One region of the Variovorax sp. YR266 genome, then DNA from elsewhere that is predicted to be linked to it. Evidence: predicted binding sites of a transcription regulator. Region 1 holds the regulator's gene; each other region holds the start of a gene.
What was found. The regulator sigma-54, encoded in region 1, starts transcription at its own class of promoters, with help from an activator protein. The targets are predictions, from matches to a motif close to TGGCANGNAANCTGCTTT.
Positions count from the first base shown of each region.

Region 1 (2,199 bases):
TTCGCCGGCATCGACCCGATCGCGGTGATCGAAATCCAGCGGATCATCAGCTTCCTGAAAGAGCGCGGCATCGGCGTGCTCATCACCGACCACAACGTGCGTGAAACGCTGGGCATCTGCGATCACGCTTTCATCATCAGCGACGGGCATGTGCTGGCACAAGGCACACCCTCGGAGATCGTCGACAACGCCGAAGTACGCAGGGTGTACTTGGGCGAACACTTCCGCATGTAAGGGCGGGAGCGGTTCCCATGAAGCAAGGGCTATCCCTTCGCGTCTCGCAGCATCTGGCGTTGACGCCACAGCTGCAGCAGTCGATCAGGCTGCTTCAACTCTCCACGCTCGAACTGAGCCAGGAGGTGGAGCAGATGCTCGACGAGAACCCGTTCCTCGAGCGCACGGCTGAAGAAGCGGCGCGCGAGGAATTCGGGCTCGACACGGCCGATGCCCCGGTGCCGCGCGACGACGGCGGCGATAGCGGCGACGGCGAAAGCGACTTCGCTTCGCCCGCCGCCAGCGCGTCCACTGCTTCCACCGAAACCAGCACCACCACCACGGCCGACACCGACGGCCCCGCTGCCGAAATCACCGAGCGCGAGCCCGACTGGGAAGGCGACGGCACCGTCGACATGGCGCCCGACGACAGCGAATGGGGCAGCGATGCGCCCGCGCGCCAGAACAACCTCGGCGACGACGAACGTGCCGACGCCACCGAACTCGCGCGCAGCCAGGAGTCGCTGCAGTCCTTCCTGCACCGCCAGGCGCTGAGCCTGCGCCTGAACGAGAACGACAGCGCCGCGCTGCGCTTTCTCATCGAATCGCTCAACGACGACGGCTACCTGGAAGACTCGCTGCCCGCACTGGCCTCGGGCCTGGCCGGCGACGACAACGACCAGTTCGACGACCTCGTGCATCACTTTCAGGTGGCGCTCGGCCTGCTGCAGAGCCTGGAACCCGCCGGCGTCGGCGCGCGCGACCTCGGCGAATGCCTGGGCATCCAGCTGCGCGCCCTGGCCCGCGAGGACGAGACCGACGAGGAAGAGCTGGTCCGCAAGACCGCCATTGCCATCTGCAAGCAGCCAATGGAGCTGCTCGCGCGCCGCGACTTCAAGCGCCTGGCCACGCTCACCCGCAGCAACGAGGAGCTGGTGCGCTCGGCGCTGCAGATCATCGCGCGGCTCGAGCCCAAGCCGGGCCGGCGCTTCGTCGACGTCGAGCGCAACATCGTCATTCCCGACGTGATCGTCACCAAGACGGGCCGCGGCACCAATGTGAAGTTCCGCGTCATGCTGAACCCCGAGGTGATGCCGCGCCTGCGCGTGCACGACATCTATGCCGGCGCACTCAAGTCGCACAAGGGCGAAGGCAGCCAGGCGTTGTCGCAGCGGCTGCAGGAGGCGCGCTGGTTCATCAAGAACATCCAGCAGCGCTTCGACACCATCCTGCGCGTGAGCAACGCCATCGTCGAGCGGCAGAAGAGCTACTTCGTGCACGGCGAACTCGCGATGCGCCCGCTGGTGCTGCGCGAGATCGCCGACGAGCTGGGCCTGCACGAATCGACCATCTCGCGCGTGACCACCGCCAAGTACATGGCCACGCCCTTCGGCACGGTCGAGCTCAAGTACTTCTTCGGCTCGGCGCTGGGCACCGAGACCGGCGGCAATGCGTCGAGCACCGCGGTGCGCGCGCTGATCAAGCAGTTCGTCAGCTCCGAGAGCATCAAGAAGCCGCTGTCGGACAGCCAGATCTCCGAGATGCTGAAAGAGCAGGGCATCGAGTGCGCGCGCCGCACCGTGGCCAAGTACCGCGAGGCGCTGCGCATCGCGCCCGCCAACCTGCGCAAGGCCCTGTAGAAAGCCACCGATGACCCGTCGCCTGCCGTCGCTTTCGCGTTGTGGGCATTGGGTTTTCGTCATGGCTGCGGTCTTGCTGTTCGCAGGCTGCGCCACATTGCCCGACGAGGCGCCGCGCCCGCCCACCAAGGCCATGGCCGTGTCAGCCGACACCGCGCTCGGCAAGATCGCGCTGGCCTCCCAGCCCGACCCCGACCTGAGCGGCTTTCGCCTCATGCCCGGCGGCGACTTCGCCTTCGACACCCGTATCCAGCTGGCCCGCCGCGCGCAGCGCACGCTCGACGTGCAGTACTACCAGATCGAGAACGACGAGACCGGCCGCTACCTGATGCGCACCCTGCGCGAC
Region 1 is NZ_FNPM01000004.1:167,618-169,816, reverse strand. Features, by position in the region: gene lptB (LPS export ABC transporter ATP-binding protein) at 1-234, shown strand, start outside; gene rpoN (RNA polymerase factor sigma-54) at 252-1,853, shown strand; gene BLW48_RS12695 (phospholipase D family protein) at 1,864-2,199, shown strand, end outside.

Region 2 (2,199 bases), on a different contig from region 1:
CGCCGAGCACGTCGTCGATCTTCCATTTGTTCTGCGTGAGCGTGAACATCTTGACGAAGATGGCGCCCGCCACGCCGCCCACCACCAGCGCGCCCAGCGGGTGCATCAGGTCGGAGCCGGCGCACACGGCCACGAGCCCCGCGAGCGGGCCGTTGTAGACGAAGCCCGGGTCGTTCTTGCCCATTGCCAGCGCCACCAGCGTGCCGCCGACCATTGCCATCAGCGAGTTGACGGCCACCAGGCCCGAAATCTTGTCGATGCTCTGCGCGCTCATCACGTTGAAGCCGAACCAGCCTACGCACAGCACCCACGCGCCCAGCGCCAGGAACGGAATGTTCGACGGCGGATGCGCGCTCAGCGAGCCGTCGCCCCGGTAGCGGTTGCGCCGCGCGCCCAGCAGCAGCACCGCCGGCAACGCGAGCCAGCCGCCCACCGCGTGCACCACCACCGAACCCGCGAAGTCATGGAACTCATGGCCGGTGAGCGAGGCAATCCAGCCCTGGATGCCGAAGTGCTTGTTCCAGGCGATGCCCTCGTACAGCGGGTAGACGAAGCCGACGATCACTGCCGTGGCGATCAGCTGCGGCCAGAACTTGGCGCGCTCGGCAATGCCGCCCGAAATGATGGCCGGGATGGCCGCCGCGAAAGTGAGCAAAAAGAAGAATTTCACCAGCTCGTAGCCGCTTCTTGCCGACAGTTCGGTGGCGCTCACGAAGAAATGCGTGCCGTAGGCCACGCCGTAGCCCACCAGGAAATACACGATGGTCGAGACCGAGAAGTCGACCAGGATCTTCACCAGCGCATTGACCTGGTTCTTCTTGCGCACTGTCCCCAGTTCGAGAAAAGCAAAACCGGCGTGCATGGCCAGGACCATGATGGCGCCGAGAAGGATGAACAGCGCGTCTGCGCCCTGTTTGAGTGCGTCCATTGGAGCTTCTTGCTGATTTTTGGTTTGAATTGGTGCGCCGCACCCGAATAACCCGAAGCGGCGGGCCAATGAAGCAAAAATGGTGCCCAAAGCTCTTCTATGGTGCGCTGCGAACCAATAGTGGGCTTTACTTAGCCCGCGATGCACCGGATCAGCCCGCCCCGGCGCGCAGCGCGTCCCGGTAGCGGCGGCTGCAGGGCACGGTGGTGCCGTCGTGCATGTGCAGCCGGGCGTCGCCACCGTCCAGCGGCTCGATTTCCTTGATACGCCCCAGGTTCACGGCGTGGCTGCGGTGCACGCGCACGAAGCGGGCGGGGTCGAGCTGGGTCAGGAAGTCGGTGAGCGTGGCGCGCAGCAGGTAGTCGTGGCCGTTGACGTGCAGGCCGACGTAGTTGCCCTCGGCCTGGAGCCAGTCGATGTCGGTAGCCGCGATGAGGAATTCGCGACGCAGCTTGCGCACCAGAAAGCGCTCGGGGCGCGCAGGCTGCGGGGTTTCGGGTTCGACGGGCTCCGGCTCCGCCGGTGCTTCGGGCGCATCGAGCACCCGCGCCTCGCCCTGCAGCCGCAACATGAACAGCCGGTATGCCCAGATGCCGAAGACGATGCTCGCGTACACCCGCACGTCCTTCAGGTACTCGTAGCCCCACTGGCTGACCCAGCCGCCGAAGTCGTAGCGCTCGCCGGCCATGGCATAGACCAGCGCCCGCAGCCCGAACATGCCCACCACGTGGATCACGCTGAAGACCACGCTCGCCACCGCATGCCAGGCCACGAAGCGCAGCACGTGGGTGCGCACCAGCGGCGACAACCGGCGCTCGACGGCAACCAGCGCCGGAACCAGCAGCAACAGCACCAGGTGGCTCGAACCCTCCCAGGTCGCGACCTCCCAGTTGGCCCGCGGCACGGCGCGCGTGCGCACGTCGACGATCGCCACCATCGTGCTGAACACGGCCTGCAGCGTCATCAGAACGATCCAGAACGCCACCTCCACGTAGCGGCGGACTGGTTCGTAGCGCTCGTACAGGTTCTTGCGGGGGTCTCCCATGGCCGGGATTCTCCCGAAAACGGGCCTTGGGGCGGCGAATTTCGTCCAGTTTCGTCCCTCAGGGCCACCGCTCGTCACAAAGCGCGGGCGATCCGTCCCCCGGGCGTGCCACGCGGGGAGCACGGGGCCGAGCATCGCGGCCTCCAGCTTCAAGGAGCCCCCGATGACCACCCAAAACCTCCCGCCCGACCATCGCCGCCACGACATCGACGCCCTGCGCGCGCTG
Region 2 is NZ_FNPM01000009.1:217,935-220,133, forward strand. Features, by position in the region: gene BLW48_RS23575 (ammonium transporter) at 1-928, opposite strand, end outside; gene BLW48_RS23580 (LytTR family DNA-binding domain-containing protein) at 1,080-1,973, opposite strand; gene BLW48_RS23585 (acyltransferase family protein) at 2,137-2,199, shown strand, end outside.
Region 2: the regulator sigma-54 is predicted to act here: its motif matches at 999-1,016, upstream of BLW48_RS23575 (ammonium transporter).

Region 3 (2,199 bases), on a different contig from region 1:
TGGCCTGCGTGACCGCGCCGCCCTTTGATGCATCGGTGTAGGTGACCGTTACGCCGCGGTCGTTCTGCTCGATCTTCGTGACCTTGGCGCCGTAGCGGATCAGACTGCCCACTTCTTTCTGGAAGGCCTTGGCGATCATGTCCATGCCGCCCACGGGCTGGAAGATCGCGCTCTGGAATTCGTAGTCTTGCCCGCTGGCGATGTAACGCCAAAGATTCGATTGCAGCAGCTCGCTCATGTCGAGCGGCTTCGACGGTTTGGCCAACGGCATGAGGCCGCCGCCCGCATCGACGTCATAGCCGCGGCGGTCGCTGCTGACGGTGCCTTCGAGATAGCGGAACTGCGTGTCGAGCGCACCCCAGCGGCGCAGGCCTTCGAGCAGTTTCTCCTTGTCTTCCTTCGTCAGCGCCGCGTCGAGGTTGCCCTGCGTCGTGGCCTTGCCGAGCAGCTCGGCGACGTAGCCCTGGTAGTCGGCCTGCACATGGCGGTAGCGCTGCGGCTTGCCGCCGTAGGCCTTGCTCGAATGCACCAGCGCGTTGTAGTTGACCTGGACGAAGGGCTCCAGCGCCACGCCCAGCCGCTTGCAGTAGCCCAGCACTGCATGGTGGTGATAGGGAATGCGCCACGGCCCCGGATTGAAGTACTCGCCCTTGGCGAAGCCGCATTGCTGCACGGCGCCACCCAGCTCGGTGAAGGTGTCGCCGCCGCGCAGCGTCCAGCACCGGCCGCCCGCGCGATTGCTGAACTCGAGGACCTTGACCGAGTAGCCTGCGTTGCGCAGTTCGAGCGCGGCGGCCATGCCGGCCAGGCCTGCGCCAAGAACCAGCACCGACGCACCCTTCTTTGCGCCATCGAGCTTCGGTGGTCCGCTGTAGTTGGATTCGGCGGCAAAGCCCAGCGAGGTCATCGCCTGGTACATCGCGCCGCCCCCTGCGGTCTTGCCGATGAGCGTAAGCAGGTCGCGCCGACTGAATAAAGTGTTGTTCTTCGTGGTCATTGACTGGCTATTGGAGTTTGAAAGGCAACTGGAAGGCAGCAGAATCCATGCCACGCCCAGGCACCGCCTGGGGGCCGCTTCCTTGGGAAACTACAATCGCCAACCATGCCCGCCTCCAGCCCTATCGATCAGATCGCCGAGCGTGTTGAACGACTGCTTGTGCGTCACGAAGAGGTGCAACGCACCAATGCGCTGCTGCAGGAGCAGGTCGATGCGCTCACGCGCGAACGCGACGCCCTGAAGTCGCGGCTCGTTGCGGCACGCACGCGCCTCGATGCCCTGCTCGAACGGTTGCCGGCTGAACCACCCTCCGAAGATTCCCCCGCATGAAGCAGATTGAAGTACAGATCATGGGCCAGAGCTATCTGCTCGGCTGTCCCGATGGTGGCGAGGCGCAACTGCGCGAAGCCGTCGAACGCGTGGACGCAGCCATGTGCAAGATCCGCGATGCCGGAAAAGTCAAGGCCCGTGACCGCATCGCGGTGCTGGCTTCGCTGAACCTGGCGTTCGACCTCGCCGCGCAGCAGGCCGCCGTTGTCGCAGCGCCCGCGGCACCAGTTGCCACTTCGGCTGCAGACAGCGTCGAAACCGACGCGAAGGCCACGCAGCTCATCCAGAAACTCGATCAGGCCCTGGCTGGCGATGGACATTTACTCTGAATAAGGCTGGCACGAAGACGGACGAGGCGTAAAATCCAGTCCGTCTGCAGACTGTGTCGGGCTTAATATTTCCTTGTTCCAATGCTCTCCGGAGCCGGGCTTGGTACATCGCTCGACGGGCGTGATCATCTCGCGTCAGATGAACCCGAAGTCCTGCTGCCCTCGCCCACCTGAACCCTGGTTCAGGATGCGGGTCCGGCACATCACCTGCAGACACCTTTTCCTGCCACGGCCCCCTGCATCCACTGCTCGGGGCCGTTGCTTTTTCCAACCCCTCACTTCTCTTGCGTGACTTTCCCGTGAATATCGCTGCCCTGCTCGACCCCCTCCTGATCGCCGAACTCGCCGCTCTCGGCCTCGGCACCGGTTTTCTCGCGGGCCTGCTGGGCATCGGCGGCGGCATGCTGATGGTGCCGTTCATCACGATCATCATGGGCCATCGCGGCGTGCCGGCCGACCTCGCGGTGAAGATGGCAATCGCCACCTCGATGGCGACGATCATCTTCACCTCGGTGTCCAGCGTGCGCGCGCACCACCGGCGCG
Region 3 is NZ_FNPM01000005.1:108,049-110,247, forward strand. Features, by position in the region: gene BLW48_RS14870 (flavin monoamine oxidase family protein) at 1-997, opposite strand, end outside; gene BLW48_RS14875 (hypothetical protein) at 1,103-1,327, shown strand; gene BLW48_RS14880 (cell division protein ZapA) at 1,324-1,656, shown strand; gene BLW48_RS14885 (sulfite exporter TauE/SafE family protein) at 1,962-2,199, shown strand, end outside.
Region 3: the regulator sigma-54 is predicted to act here: its motif matches at 1,033-1,050, upstream of BLW48_RS14870 (flavin monoamine oxidase family protein).

Region 4 (2,199 bases), on a different contig from region 1:
GGCCAGGCCAGGCTTGATGTTCGAAGGTACGCCGGACTTGCTCATGTCCCAGTTCACCAGCGCGTCGTAGAGGTTGTAGCCAACGAACCGGTAGCCTTCGAAACCTTGGTCGGGATTGCCACCTGTCTGCGGAATGTCGCTGGCGGTCATCGCGACGGTCAGTACGCCGCCGGCACTGGCGGCGCCAGCCGCCAGTGCGGAGGCAAGCGCGAGGCCGATCACGCACGACATCTTTCTGGTGCGGCTCGCCTCTTTCTCGGTGGAACTTGACATGGAATTCTCCTGTTGAAAATGCTTAGACGGACAGCTTCTTGAACTGCGAGTAGTTGCGATCGTGGACCGTTTTGGCGATGTCGCCGTAGAGCTTCGGGTCGTATCTCGGCGGGTTGCCCTGGGACACCTTCGAAGGCACTGGCTCGACGACGGAGTTTGGGTTTGGGCTATAGAAGAATGCGATGGAGTAGCGGTCCTTCGAGCCTTCGTTGATCACGCCGTGAGGCGTCGACATGAAGGTGCCGTTCGAATACCTGCGCATGACGTCGCCAAGGTTCACCAGGAACGTTCCCTCGAGAATCGGTGCCTTGAACCACTCGCCGCTCTTCAATCGCACGGCCAATGCCGGCTTCTCTTCGAACTCGCGCGCCAGCAGCGTGATGAAGCTCGAGTCAGTATGCGGTGCGACGTTGAACTTTTCGTCGCTGACATCCATTTGTGGCGGGGAGTGAAGCAAGCGCAGTTCAATGTATGCCTCGTTTGCGAACGCCTCATCAAAGAATGTGCGGTCCAGTCCCAACGCGAGTGCGAAGGCAGGAACCAGTTTTTCCGAGGCTTCCTGAAGCGCATCGAAATAGCACTTTGTGCGCATCTTGAAGTCGGGCAAGTCAGCGGGCCACTGGTTCTTTCCGCGCAAGCGAACCTTGTTGACTACATCCGGATGGTCGTCCGGGCGGTCATGGCCAAGAAAGAAGCTCGCGTTCTGGTTGGGATGCTTCGTCGTATGGATCTCGTCCGATTTGGTGATCGAGTGATTCATGGCCATGTAGCCAATGTTGTTCTCGTCCTGTCTCACCAGCAGCTTGCGTTCCAACGGCAATGCGTGGAATTCGTGGCTCGCTGCAAAGCAGTCGTCGATGAGTGCCTGGGGAACCCCATGCCCCTTGATGTAGAAGAAACCGACGTTCTCACACGCGTCCTTCAGTGCTGCGACGAACGTTTCCTCGGCGCCATCGTCTCCTCGGAAGAATGGCATGCAATCAATCACGGGAATCTGGTTGATAACTTCCGCTTCGTCTGCGACAGCGGCTCTCTCGAAAAGATGCACAAATAGCTCCTTTTGGTGCGATCGGGTGCTTTGCGCACCACGCGAATACAACGCGCAAATGCCCACAGTCTCTTTGAAGTTTGTTCCGCAAATAGCATGCCAATGTTGCGAATCGCATATGAAGTTGTTGACAATCCAATTCGCCATCGCATACAAACAATGGCACCGTACCGTACACGCCTTCCAAGATCTTCACTACATGCCGTCCATCGCTCGCCAACGAAGCCCTTACCGGAAGATGCCTTCCGTGGTTGACTTCAGAGGTCTCAAAGCCACGACCGGTGTGGCGCCGGAGTTTTTCCAATGAATTCAGAACGGATGAGACTGCTGGTCATCAATCCAAATACTTCAACCGCTGTGAGTGAATTGCTTCATCGAACCATCGCTTCGTGCTGTGGGAAGGAGGTCGATGTCGTGGTGCGTCAAGCGCGCTTTGGTGCGCCATACATTTCGAGCGCGAGCAGCTATGCCGTCGCGGAACACGCGGCGTTGGATGCCTGGGCGGCCGCCGAGGAGGTGCGCGGCTCGCGCGCCTCGTCGGTGCTGATCGGGTGTTTCGGTGACCCCGGTCTCTTTGCACTTAAAGAGTGCAGTGAGGCACCAGTGACGGGCTTGGCGATCTCGTCAATCGCGCGAGCGGCAAGCATGGGCCGCTTTGCGATAGTGACCGGTGGTCACGGTTGGAAGCCCATCCTGACCCGATTTGTTCATGCGACGGGCTATGCGAGGGACCTTGCGACGATAGAGACGGTGGCGCTCAGCGGAGCAGACTTGGCCGCAAGGCCGGACATGGCCAAGAACGTGCTTCTCGAGGCATGTCGGCGTGCCGAGCGCTTTGCTGACGTGCAGAGCATCATCGTTGGCGGCGCAGCATTGGC
Region 4 is NZ_FNPM01000001.1:894,379-896,577, reverse strand. Features, by position in the region: gene BLW48_RS04115 (ABC transporter substrate-binding protein) at 1-273, opposite strand, end outside; gene BLW48_RS04110 (isopenicillin N synthase family dioxygenase) at 296-1,321, opposite strand; gene BLW48_RS04105 (aspartate/glutamate racemase family protein) at 1,625-2,199, shown strand, end outside.
Region 4: the regulator sigma-54 is predicted to act here: its motif matches at 1,406-1,423, upstream of BLW48_RS04110 (isopenicillin N synthase family dioxygenase).